DNA from 2 places in the Shinella sp. genome. Region 2 is predicted to be linked to the other one. Evidence: predicted binding sites of a transcription regulator. Region 2 holds the regulator's gene; the other holds the start of a gene.

Region 1 (6,739 bases), on a different contig from region 2:
CCGGCACGCGCTCGACCTTCTCGCCGTTTACCCGCCAGATATAGGAACCGTCCGAACTCCACTGCACCGAAAGCGGATCGACGCTCGGATAGAGGTCGCCGGCGAAGAGCATGTTGACCTGAAAGGACATGCCGGCGCGCAACACATCCTCGGGATTGTCGATGCGGGCGCGCACGCGAAGGGTGCGGCTTTCCTGGTCGATGCGGTTGTCGATCGCCTGTACCTCGCCCGAGAAGGTTTCGCCCGGCCGCGCCACGGCCGTCGCGGTGATATCGCCGCCAACACGCACGCTCGTTGCAAAACGCTCCGGCACCCAGAAATCGACGAGGATTTCCGAACGGTCGTCAATGACGGCAATCGGGCTCGACGTCGTGACATAATCGCCGGAATTGACCGAGATAATGCCGACCACACCGCCATAGGGCGCAATGATATCACGCCGGCGCAGCGTCAGTTCGGCATTCTGCAGCACCAGTTCAGCCGCCTTCACTGCGGTTTCGGCATCCTGCAATTCCGCCGTGCTCATGGAGGACTTGAGGTTCTGGATACGCTTCAGCTTCTGCTCCGCGCTCTCTCGCGCCACACGCGCCTGGTCGGCGGCGATGCGTTGTTCATCACTGTCGAGACGGGCGATGACCTGCCCCTGCTCTACCCGTTCACCGGATTTGACCAGGACTTCCGTCAGGTTGCCGGTCGCATAGGGCGTTACAGTGACGGTGCGGATCGCTTCGCCATCGCCAATCGCATTGAGCCGGTCGTTGACCACGGCCATGGCGACGGGTTTCGTGGCAACGAGCACCGGCCCGCCGCCGAAGCCGCCGCGCCGGCCGCCCTGCTGTCCACCTTCCGCCTGCCCCTCGCTCGCAGGCGCGATCACGGCAACGAGCGTGCCCGGCAGGCCCGCGGCCTTGAGCATGTCGTTTGCCCCAGGCACGAAGCGGCCCCAGAGCAAAACCCCGGCCGAAATGACGCCAAGGCTTATGAGGAGCTGTTTCCAAACCCGCATGCAATCTCTCTCCGATGAAAGCGAACCGACACCTGTCGAGGTGCGGCATAGAGCAAGTATCCTGCTTTGGAAATGAACCGGCAATGAAAGAACCCGATCATTACCGAAATGTAAGATTGGCGGGCCGCTCTGTTACCAAATTGTAAGAAAACGTGGAGAAATCTTCCCTCCCCGCTCCTTTGGCGAGCATGGTCATGACTGGACCATCCTTGCGCTTGTGATACCTTTTCCACGGCCCGCGTGGCCAAGCCTATTTCAGTATTCTTTCATCAACGCATTGACCAACAGGGGGAAAATCCATGTGTGACGCCTGCGTCATCGAATCCGTCAAGAACCGCATGCTTTCGAGAAGAAACTTTTTTCGCGCCGCCGCAGCGGGAGCGGCAACCGTTGCCGCCGCCAGTTCCGGCGTACTTAGCCCGGCTTTGGCTCAGGCACCGACGAAGGCCACAGATCTAACCCACGAACTCTACGAGGAGTTTCCGACCTTTTTCGGACAGCAGCAGTTCTGGCGCGAGCAGAAGTTCAATTATAAGGAACACAAGTTCAATCTGTTCGAACTGCGTGTGAACGAGCATACCGGCACGCATCTCGATGCGCCGCTGCACTTTTCCGAAGACGGCAAGTCGGTCGCCGAAATACCGGTCTCCGACCTCGTCGTACCGCTTGCCGTCATCGACATCCGCGCGAAGGCCGATGCCAACCCGGATGCGCAATTGACGCCGGATGACATCAAGGCGTGGATTGCCACCAATGGCGACCTGCCGGAAAAGGCCTGCGTGGCGCTCCTCTCCGGCTGGGACAAACATCTCGGTACCGAAAAATTCCGCAATGCCGATGCCGAGGGCAAGATGCACTTCCCCGGCTTCCATGTCGAAGCCGTGCAGTATCTGGCGGAAAATTCGAGCGCCGTCGGCATCGCCGTCGATACGTTGTCGCTCGACTACGGCATCTCGCCGGACTTCGCCACGCACTATGCCTGGCTAGCCTCCGGCCATTGGGGGCTTGAAGCTGCCGCCAATCTGGACCAGCTTCCGGCCAAGGGCGCAACGCTCATCGTCGGTGCGCCGAAGGTGCGGGGCGGCACGGGTGGCCCGTCCCGCGTCATCGCGCTGGTCTAAACGACATCGGCCGGCGGTCTTTCCGCCGGCCCTTCCTTCAGGAGAAAACCATGAGCACCGTCAAGCCCGCCGAAGACGTCGAAGCCGATCCGCGCGTCAAGGCGGTGTTCGACGATATCCGCACCACCCGCAAGTCGGATTTCGTCAACAATATGTGGCGCTACCTCGCCTTCGATCCCGCACTGCTGGAGCGCACCTGGACCGAGGTGAAGGCCGTGATGGCGACACCGTCGACGCTCGACCCGCTGGTCAAGGAAATGCTCTATATCGCCGTTTCGGTGACGAACGGTTGCAGCTACTGCGTTCACTCCCACACCGCCGCCGCCAAGGCGAAGGGCATGACGGATGCGCAACATGCCGAACTGCTCGCCATCGTCTCGCTCGCCGGCAAGACGAACCAGCTTGCCACGGCCCTTCAACTGCCCGTGGACAGCGCCTTCGATGCCGACCGCACAAAGGCCTGAACAAACGCGACTTTCCACAATCTTTCGGTTTCCGTTTCCCCGTATGGAATAAAAGCAGAACAGAAAACTGGTCTTTCGGACCCGAATCACTACATTGAGCCGCATGATCAGCGGTTACGACGACATTCCCTTCTTCGATGAAGACCCGCAGCTCGCCAAAAAACCCGTAGCGCCGGCGAAGCCGGCCGGCGGCGGCATTGCTGCGCGCGCCATGGCGGCCCGGGATTCCGGCCGGGCGCCGGACTATCTTTCCGGCCTCAATCCCGAGCAGCGCGAGGCGGTGGAGACGGTCGACGGACCCCTTCTGGTGCTCGCCGGCGCCGGCACGGGCAAGACGCGCGTGCTGACGACGCGCATCGCCCATATCCTCGCCACCGGCCGCGCCTTCCCCAGCCAGCTGCTTGCCGTGACCTTCACCAACAAGGCGGCGCGCGAGATGAAGGAGCGCATCGGGCTTCTCGTCGGCGGTGCCGTCGAGGGCATGCCCTGGCTTGGCACGTTCCACTCCATCGGGGTCAAGCTGCTGCGCCGTCATGCCGAACTCGTCGGCCTGCGCTCGGATTTTTCGATCCTCGACACCGATGACGTGGTGCGCCTGATCAAGCAGATTCTCCAGGCCGAGGGCATCGACGACAAGCGTTGGCCGGCCAAACAGTTCGCCGGCATGATCGACGGCTGGAAGAACAAGGGCCTCGACCCGGCACAGATCCCGGAGGGTGACGCCCGTGCCTTCGCCAACGGCAAGGGCCGCGAACTCTACATCGCCTACCAGAACCGCCTGAAGACACTGAACGCCTGCGACTTCGGCGACCTGCTGCTGCACCCGATCCGCATGTTCCGCGCCAATCCGGACGTGCTGGCCGAGTATCACCAGAAATTCCGCTACATCCTCGTCGACGAATACCAGGATACCAACACCGCCCAGTACATGTGGCTGCGCCTGCTGGCGCAGCGCCCCAAGGGCACGCCGCAGAACGTCTGCTGCGTCGGTGACGACGACCAGTCGATCTATGGCTGGCGTGGTGCGGAAGTGGACAACATCCTGCGCTTCGAGAAGGATTTTCCCGGCGCCAAGGTCGTCAAGCTGGAGCGCAACTACCGCTCGACCGCCCACATTCTTGGCACCGCCGGCCATTTGATCGCGCACAACGAGGATCGCCTCGGCAAGACGCTCTTCACCGATCGCCAAGATCCGGACGACGACAAGGTCGTGGTGCATGCGGCATGGGACTCCGAAGAGGAAGCCCGTGCCGTCGGCGAGGAAATCGAGCAGCTCCAGCGCAAGCAACACAAGCTCAACGACATGGCGATCCTCGTGCGCGCCTCCTTCCAGATGCGCGAATTCGAAGACCGGTTCGTCACACTCGGCCTGAACTACCGTGTCATCGGCGGCCCGCGCTTCTATGAGCGGCTCGAGATCCGCGATGCCATGGCCTATCTCCGCCTCGTCAGCCAGCCGGCCGACGACCTCGCCTTCGAGCGCATCGTCAACACACCGAAGCGCGGCCTCGGCGATACGACGATCCGCAACCTGCACGACTATGCCCGCGCCCGCGACATCCCCATGCTGGCCGCCGCCGCGGATATCATCGAGACGGACGAGCTGAAGCCCAAGGCGCGCAAGGCGCTTTTCGACGTCGTCACCGATTTCCGCCGCTGGCAGTCGCTTCTGGAAACCACGCCGCATACCGATCTTGCCGAGAAGGTTCTCGACGAGAGCGGCTATACCGCCATGTGGCAGGCAGACAAGTCTGCCGAAGCCCCGGGACGCCTTGAAAACCTGAAAGAACTCATCCGCTCGATGGAGGCCTTCGAGTCGCTGCGCGGCTTCCTGGACCACGTATCGCTCGTCATGGATGCCGAGCAGAACGCCGAACTCGACGCCGTCTCGATCATGACGCTGCACTCGGCCAAGGGCCTCGAATTCGAGACCGTCTTCCTGCCCGGCTGGGAGGAAGGCCTGTTCCCGCACCAGCGCGCACTCGACGAGGGCGGCCGCAACGGTCTGGAGGAGGAACGCCGCCTCGCCTATGTCGGCATTACGCGCGCCAAACGGCGCTGCCACATCTGGTTCGTCTCGAACCGCCGCATCCACGGCCTCTGGCAATCAACGCTGCCGTCGCGCTTCCTGGACGAACTGCCGGAAGCGCATGTCGAAGTGGCCGAGGTCGAGCAATCCTATGGCGGTTACGGCCGCGGTGGTTATGGCCAGTCGCGCTTCGACAAGCAGGAGCCGTTCCAGAACAGCTATTCGACACCCGGCTGGCGCCGTGCGCAGACGAACCGCACGGATGCGACCCGCGATAACTGGGGTTCCCGCTCCGGACATGCCGTGGAGCGCATCGGCTACGGCGAATCCGGGCCGCGCTCGCGCACCATCGACGGTGAACTGGTGGCAAAGTCGACCACGACCGAACCGTCGAAATTTTCCGTCGGCGACCGCGTTTTTCACACCAAGTTCGGCAATGGCAATGTGGCGGCGATCGAAGGCAACAAGCTGACGATCGATTTCGACCGCGCCGGCCAGAAGCGCGTGCTGGACGGCTTCGTCGAAAAGGTCTGACGGGACCGCCAAACGGCCCCGTCATCGGGGTATCAGGAGGCCTTGCGCATGCCTCCGAGACGGGCGGCACGTTCTTGCGGTGTCCAGATTTCGCTTCCGTCACGGCGAAGGGCACGGCGATTGAGCTGGAAGCGGTTCACCAACTCGCTCAGCGTTATCGCGCCTTCGGCAAGCGACTGGCTGGTGGACGTCGTGTGCTCCACCATGGCAGCGTTTTCCTGGGTGATCCGGTCCACGTCGCTCACGGCAGCGCTGATTTCCTCCAGCCCGCTCGCCTGCTCGGCGGCAGACGTCGCGATGGCATCGACATTGTGGTCGATCTCTTCGACAAAGTTTCCGATTTCACGCAGCGCCCGGCCCGTCTCGCCGACAAGACGCACGCCATCCTGAACCTCGGCGCTGGAATTGGTGATCAGTGTCTTGATCTCGCGGGCGGCCTTGGCCGAGCGCTGCGCAAGCTCGCGCACTTCCTGGGCCACGACCGCAAAGCCGCGACCGGCCTCGCCGGCACGCGCCGCCTCGACGCCGGCATTGAGCGCCAAGAGATTGGTCTGGAAGGCGATCTCGTCGATGACGCCGATGATCTGGCTGATCTCGCTCGAGGCGGACTCGATCCGCTGCATGGCGCTCACCGTGTCGTTCACGACATTGGCAGAGGTGTTGGCGGAGGCACGGGCATCCTGCACGAGCTTGCGGGTTTCCCGTGTGCGATCGGTCGAAGAGCGCACGGCGACGGTCGCCTGCGTCAATGCTGCAGCCGTCTCTTCGAGGGCGACAGCCTGCCGGCGGGTGCGCTCGGAAAGATCCTCCGCAGCCTTGCGCATGTCCTGGCCACTGCGGTTTTGCATATGCGTCTGGTCAAGTACCTGCGACAGGGTTTCCTGGAACGCGCTGATCGCGTTGTTGAAGTCGCGGCGCAGCGGCTCGAATTCGGGCACGAACTGGCTGTCGATCGTCATGCGGATATTGCATTCGGCAAGCCGCCCAAGACCCGCGCCGATCTCCTCGATCGCCTGCACGCGCTGCGTCATGTCGGTGGCGAACTTCACCACCTTGAACACCTTGCCGTCGGCATCGAAGATCGGGTTGTAGGAGGCCTGGATGTGGATCTTGCCGCCACCCTTTGCGATGCGGGTGAACTGGTCGGAAACAAAGTGACCTTCGGCCAGCCTTTGCCAGAAACGCTTGTACTCCGCGCTCGCTGCATAGTCCGCCGCGCAAAACAGCGAATGATGGCGGCCGACGATTTCGGACAGGTCATAGCCAAGCGCCGACAGGAAGTTCTGGTTCGCCGTCAGGATATCGCCCTTCGGCGAAAATTCGATGACCGCCTGCGCGCGACCGAGTGCCGTGAGTTTGCCCTCGTCCTCCAGCGCTTTCTGCTTCGCCGCGGTGATATCGGTTGCGAACTTCACCACCTTGTAGGGTTTCTTGCCGCGGAAGACCGGATTGTAGGATGCCTCGATCCAGATCTCGCGGCCGCCCTTGGCGATGCGCTTGTACTGGCGCTGGTCGAAATGGCCCTCGGCGAGACTGGCCCAGAAGGATGCGTAGTCCGTCGATTTGGCTTCAGACGGTTCAACGA
Region 2 (6,739 bases):
CATAACCCAGATTCCGTAAAGGGGGAATGACCGGAAGAGCATTTGCCATCAAGACGCTCGCAGATGGTCGGAGTGGAGAGATTCGAACTCCCGACCCTCTGGTCTCAAAGCAGTGACACTGCCTACGAAATCGGCATTGTTGATATCTGGAAACGCCCGATAATGCCCGTTCGTTCCCGCTAAATTCCGTTGTTCCGCTGGCGGTAAGTTGGCGGCAAATCCGACTCCCCTCGAACGAGAACATTCGACCAATGGCCGGATGCTCGAGAGGAGTCAAGTCGCTTTCTTTTCATCAGGTTCGCCCGGCCGCTGCTTTCGAGGGCCTTTGCGGTTTAGCACCTTATGAACCTCGGAATACTCGCCAGGAATCAGCTGGGCATAGACCTGCCGGATAGCCTCAGGCGTCGTCGATACGTAATGGGCGACAGCCTCAATCGACACCCCTTCCCTCAATATGCTGTGTGCTTGAGACTGCGTCTGTTCAATACCTTTGCGTGTTCCGGGGGCAACACCTCACTTTTGAGTGTGTAAAAGCCTTTCCGGCAATCCACTGGTCGACCTTGGTATTCGATAAGGTAGCAGCAGCCGTCTACCTCGTGCCATTTCCTCATCAGATGAACGAGACGATCAGGCAATAGGACGGGGTCTGCTCTCTTGTTTGCCGCGACGTCCTCTCCGAGCGCCGATCGATAGAAGATTACCTTCTTCAGATCGATCCACGGACGACCTGGCTCACGGACAAACGATGCATCCTGGATGCGCGCTGCGCGCGTCCCCGTCCAGGCGGCAACAACAATGAACTTGCCGATATGCGCCGCCACACGCTGACACTTCACGGTCGGGCGATCCTCAATCGACCCGCCGCGCGCTTCCATCTCCTCGAGCCAGCCCTTACGCCCCTCCCGCGACGTATGGCATTTGCCCATAGCCGCTTTGTACATGGCAGTCAGCTCGTCTATTTCACAATAGTCGATACGGTTCTTGAGCCGTGCCGGCTGAGCATAATCGAGCTGATCCGCACTTAGCCTTACGCGGCTCTGCTGTGCGGCATATTTGATGATCCCAAGGACTGACCGATATCGTCGCGGGGCGCTTCGATGCGGGTATCCGCTTGGGTGAGCAAGTCCAGAAAGACATGGTGGCAGTCAAGGTCTGAATAGCCCCGCGTTTCGTAGACGTTCTCGGGTTAGGTTTTCTGCTGTTTCTCGAACTCGACGAGCGACAGCATCCCGATTGACCTGCCGCTGCGAATTTCCTCCAGAATTGATTAGCGTCCGGCCCATTGAAGGACGGACGCATGAAGAAGCAGAGATTTACGGAAGAGCAGATTATCGGTGTTTTGCGTGAACAGGAGGCTGGAGCGAAGGCGGCCGACCTGTGCGGCAGGCACGGAATTTCAGAAGCGACGTTTTACAACTGGAAGGCCAAATACGGCGGCATGGAAGTGTCCGAGGCGAAGCGCTTGAAGGCGCTCGAAGAGGAAAACGCCAAGCTGAAGAAGTTGCTGGCCGAGCAGATGCTGGACGTTGCCGCGCTCCGCGAGCTTCTTTCAAAAAAGTGGTAGGGCCCGCCGCCAAGCGTGACGCGGTCACGCATCTGAAGGCCGTTATGGGGCTTTCGGAACGGCGGGCCTGCCAGATTATATCCGCCGACCGCAAGATGGTTCGCTACCGATCCTGCCGACCGCCTGAAGTCGAGCTGCGGGCGAAGCTCCGAGATCTGGCCAATGAGCGCCGGCGTTTCGGATACCGACGGCTGTTCATTCTGCTTCGGCGTGATGGAGAGCGGTCCGGCGTCAATCGCATCTACCGACTGTATCGGGAGGAAGGTCTTTCTGTACGCAAGCGGAAAGCCAGGCGGCGCGCTGTCGGCACCCGTGCGCCGATCCTCGTCGAAGCAAAGGCAAATGCCCGCTGGTCGCTGGATTTCGTTCACGACCAGTTCTCCTGCGGCAGACGCTTGCGTGTGCTCAACGTTGTCGACGACGTCACGCGCGAATGCTTGGCGGCAATCTCGGACACATCGATCTCCGGTCGTCGTGTCGCACGAGAACTGACGACGCTTATTGAACGGCGAGGCAAGCCCGGCATGATTGTCTCCGACAATGGGACCGAACTGACCTCGAATGCCATCCTTGCCTGGTCGAAGGATCATAAGGTCGAGTGGCACTACATCGCGCCAGGAAAGCCAATGCAGAATGGATATATCGAGAGCTTCAACGGCCGCATGCGCGACGAGTTGCTCAATGAGAGCCTGTTCTTCGGCCTCGACCACGCCCGCAGCGCCATCGCGGAATAGGCGGACGATTACAACAATTTCCGGCCGCACTCATTGCTCGGATACCAGACCCCGGCAGACTATGCCGGGATCATCGCCGCAACCGGCTCCAACGCTACGCGATGTGGAAGCTTCGCGTAGCGTTGGAGCCGGTTGCTCACACCGCGCCATTTGGCGTATCAAAAACCGCCGAGGCTCTAATCGCTGCCGGAGGAAAGTTCAGGGGAAGGTCACCGGGAATAAAGATCTATGACGACGGCCAGATAGGCAAAACCTTCGCTGGTACGGATGTAGATGATGTCGGTGACCCAGACCTTGTCTGGAGCCTCGACGTCGAATTGCCGATCCAGCGTGTTGTCGATGACAACGGAAGGTCTGCCACCATAGACGCTGGGACGGCGTTTGTAGCCGATCTGAGCCTTGATACCGGCAATCCGGGTCAGGCGGGCAGCCCGGTTGGGGCAGCATGTCTCGCCGTGATCGAGCAGGTCGTCATGAAGCTTGTGATAGCTGTAGACCTTGCCGATCTCTTCCCAAGCCGTCTGGAGCAGATCGATCTGCCGCTTGTCCTCGCAGGCACGCTTGCTCAACGGCATCCGAAGCCAAGCATAAAACCCGCCGGGATGGATGCGGAACAGGCGGCACATCATTCGCACCGAAAACCGCTGTTGATGCTGGGCAATGAACGCGTACTTTACTTTGCATCCCTAGCGAAATACACGGTGGCATTTTTTATAATATGTCGCGTTCCTGGGTGAGACGCGCCAGCTCCTTCTTGAGCCACCTGATCTCTTTTGCCTGGTAACTACCCTGCTCACCGGGCGTCGAAGAAAACTTCTTCTTCCACTCATAGAGAGAATGCTGGTTGACACCCAGCCGCTGCGAAACTTCCGAAACCGGATAGCCCCGCTCAGTGATCTGACGCACCGCGTCACGCTTAAAATCGTCGCTGAAATTAGCTTTGCCCATATCCGCCTACTACCTCAAATTTAGGAAGGAAGACGTCTACAAATCTCAGGGCTATTCATGTTGATGAATTTCGCGACGCCGAACCAGCCAACATTTTGGAACTCATCGTTGAGCTAAATGCCACAAACCGTGTTCAATAGCCAAATCCGCAAGATGGAGTATTATGGAACTTAGAAACATCGAATAAGTTATTATTATTAAACGAAATCAATAGCATAGAAGGCTAGCTGAATTTAAAAGTCACACTTTTGGTGATTCTGGCGGTTTCGTCGCGAAAAAGTATCGAAATTTCAGAACCTTATTGTATTGGAATCTAGATTAATTGTCGCCATTTCAAGGACCGAAATCTGGATTAATTTCCACGCCACCAACACAGCCTCTGCAGGCGCGGCTCTTGCAGAACACATATGGAACAGATAGTGTATGTTCTATATTTGTTTCGCGATTCTGGAGTGGGCGGCGATGTTGACACGTAAGCAACAGGAACTTCTCTTGTTCATCCATGAACGGATGAAGGAATCTGGCATACCGCCATCTTTCGACGAAATGAAGGATGCTCTGGATCTTGCATCGAAATCGGGTATCCACCGGCTGATTACGGCACTCGAAGAGCGAGGCTTCATTCGTCGCCTGCCCAATCGCGCACGCGCACTGGAAGTCATCAAGCTTCCGGAGGCGTATTCGCCCAGCCTGCAACCGCGACGCGGCTTTTCCCCGGCCGTCATCGAGGGGAGTCTCGGGAAGCAACAGGTAACAGCTGCGCCGCCCCAGCGCACGTCAAGCCAGGCAGACATGCCCTCCTCCGTTTCCGTGCCGGTCATGGGGCGTATCGCGGCGGGTGTGCCCATCTCGGCCATCCAGAACAATACCCATGAAATCACTGTGCCTGCAGAAATGATCGGTGGCGGGGAGCATTATGCGCTGGAGGTCAAGGGCGATTCGATGATCGAGGCCGGTATCCTCGACGGCGACACTGTCATCATTCGCAATACGAACACTGCCAATCCCGGTGAAATCGTCGTGGCGCTGGTCGATGATGAGGAAGCGACGCTGAAGCGCTTCCGCCGCAAGGGTGCATCGATTGCGCTTGAGGCCGCCAATCCGGCCTACGAAACCCGTATTTTCGGGCCGGATCGCGTCAAGATCCAGGGCAAGCTCGTCGGCCTCATTCGCCGCTACCATTAAAGCCTGTCGCGTAAGCGCGTGCAGCGCCAGAGCGACATGCGAAAAATCGGATACCCAAAGCGCGAGACGTGAAGCTGAAATATCGCGACATGCTTTAATCGCCCTTGCCAGCGTCATAAGTAGCTGTGCGCCAATCGTATGTGCGGTGTCGTGACCAGGGGCGGTGAAGCGTTTCGACGGCCGAGCCAAAGAGGGTGTCGGAGACGACGGGGTGTGCTTGATCGACCGCCGACTGGATTTCCAGGGCGCCGGTCTGCCTCAAATGTCGAACCGTGATGAGGCGCGCACCTGAGCGGCAAGTCTCCAGCCGGATTGCCACCGGCACGATGACGAGATCCGCCCGTCGCACGCCGTACCGAGGAAGGCGAGGTCTTCCAGCGCCACGATACGCCATCCGCTGGGTGAAACAGCGGCGCAAAAGGCTTTTGTCTCGCAGATGAAGCCGGTGCGGATGCGGGCTGCATCGAGTGCTGCGGCCATGGCTGCTTTGGCCTTTTGCCGGTCCGCTTTTCGGCGGGGCCGCTTCTGCCTGACCTTGTTTGTGGGCTCTGCGTTCTTGGCTTCCACCGCCAGTCCGTCCGTTTTACGAATTTCAGGTTTCATCAATCCGTCGAGGCGAAGGGCGCGCCGCCATTGCGCGTAGATGAAATCCGGGGGGCTGGCGCGGTTGACCGCTGCTTTTTCGCCAAGCAGAATCGCAACCAGGCGGCCATCTTCCGACACGAGAATCTCCGGCCTCGTGCCTCCGCCGGGCCAGCAGGCGACAAGGATACCGAAGACGACGAGAAGCGTGCCGGCGTGGCGCAGCCGGGTCCGCAGAAGGCAGACAAGGCCGCCGCCGATGCCGATGAGCAGGAAGGCGATCTCAGGGATGCGGCCGGTGACGACCTCGCCCTTCCAGCTAGCAACCCATGTCGAAAGCATGATCATCCACTCGATGCCCTTGCCCATGATCGCAAAGGGAATGGCATCGAGGCCAAAGGGCATCAGGAGAACGGCGATGAGACCGAAGGGCATGACGATGACGCTGATCAACGGCATGGCCAGCAGGTTGCCAGCAAGCCCACAGGCCGGGATGCGGTGAAAATGGCCGATGGAGTAGATCAGTGTCGCAAAGCCGCCGATCAGCAAGGAGAGGATGAGTCCGCCGAAGAAGCGGCCGGCAGCGCCGCCAAAGAGCGCAAACGGCCCTCCCCGGCTTTCGCGCTGAACCGGACGCTCGCGCCACGCGGCGTAGCCGGCAACAAGGCCGAGCGTTGCGGCGTAGGACATTTGAAAACCGGGATTCGTCACGGCAGAGGGCGTGACCAGCAGGATGAGGATCGCCGAGATCGCCACGTTGCGCAGGCTGATGGCCGCTCGCCCGAAGAGGACGGCGATGAGCATCACGCAGATCATGATCCAGGACCGCACCGCGGAGATCGCGCCACCCGAAACCAGAATGTAGAGCGTCACCATCACCAGGGCGCCGCCGGCCGCGAACTTTTTGGTCGGGTAGCGCTCTGCAAAGCCTGGAATCAGCGCCATCAGCATGCGCGCACCGACGAGGAAGGTCCCGGCGGCGAGCACCATGTTCAGTCCGGAAATGGCGAGGACATGGGCAAGGCCCGCCTGCCGCAGCGCTTCCACCGTATCCTCCCCGATCGCCCGCTGCTCCGCGGTGACAAGGGCAGCGGCGATGGCCCCCGCGTCCCCGCCGATGCGTCCCCGAATATGCTCGGTGAGGTTGTTTCGCCATGCGGCGATCCGTTGCCGTATCCTGTCGTCCAGCCCGGGTTCGTCTACCGCCACGGCGGTGGGCGCTCTGTAAAAGTAGCCAACAGCGCCCGTGCCGGCGAAATACGCATCGAAGGTGAAGTCGTTGAGCCCCGCCAACGCAGGACCAGAGGGTGGGCCAAGGCGCGCGCGCCCCGCAATGCCGCCGCCGATGGCAATCGGCTCATGCCGGCTTCGGGCGAGTAGCGTAACCACGCCGGGCGCGCGCTTCAGGGTGGGCTCGCGCGTGGTTTCGAGTGCAATGCGATAGCGGATTGCACCGCGATCGTCGCTCTCGCGAGAAAGGACGCGGCCCCTCACCTCCGTTGTCACCGGCGCATCCAGGATGATGGTGCCAAGGCGGGCGGTCTCGGCAGCAGCAAGCAGCATGCCGAGCGGGATGAGGAACGCGCCACCCGCCGCGAGCGCCACGAGGCCTTCGCGATGCCGCAACCGCAAGGCGGGCCAGAGCGCTGCACAGGCAAGCAGGATCAGCGCATAGGGCGACGGATCCGACTCTGCGGAAAACCACAGCGCGGCGCCCGCACCGAGG

Evidence for each region. Region 2 encodes LexA, which represses DNA repair genes until DNA is damaged. Its sites were predicted from a motif close to TGTTCNNNNTGTGTTCNG; they were not measured.
Region 1: the regulator LexA is predicted to act here: its motif matches at 2,636-2,653, upstream of ACT6VE_RS03020 (ATP-dependent helicase).

Annotation. Positions count from the first base shown of each region.
Region 1 is NZ_JBQVPI010000001.1:652,376-659,114, reverse strand. It holds gene ACT6VE_RS03035 (efflux RND transporter periplasmic adaptor subunit) at 1-1,006, opposite strand, end outside; gene ACT6VE_RS03030 (cyclase family protein) at 1,306-2,127, shown strand; gene ACT6VE_RS03025 (carboxymuconolactone decarboxylase family protein) at 2,178-2,591, shown strand; gene ACT6VE_RS03020 (ATP-dependent helicase) at 2,695-5,154, shown strand; gene ACT6VE_RS03015 (methyl-accepting chemotaxis protein) at 5,187-6,739, opposite strand, start outside.
Region 2 is NZ_JBQVPI010000034.1:1,926-8,664, forward strand. It holds gene ACT6VE_RS30415 (hypothetical protein) at 450-941, opposite strand; partial or broken gene ACT6VE_RS30420 (LysR family transcriptional regulator) at 1,064-1,153, shown strand; partial or broken gene ACT6VE_RS30425 (IS3 family transposase) at 1,298-2,364, shown strand; partial or broken gene ACT6VE_RS30430 (IS3 family transposase) at 2,511-3,246, opposite strand; gene lexA (transcriptional repressor LexA) at 3,709-4,431, shown strand; gene ACT6VE_RS30440 (ComEC/Rec2 family competence protein) at 4,690-6,739, opposite strand, start outside.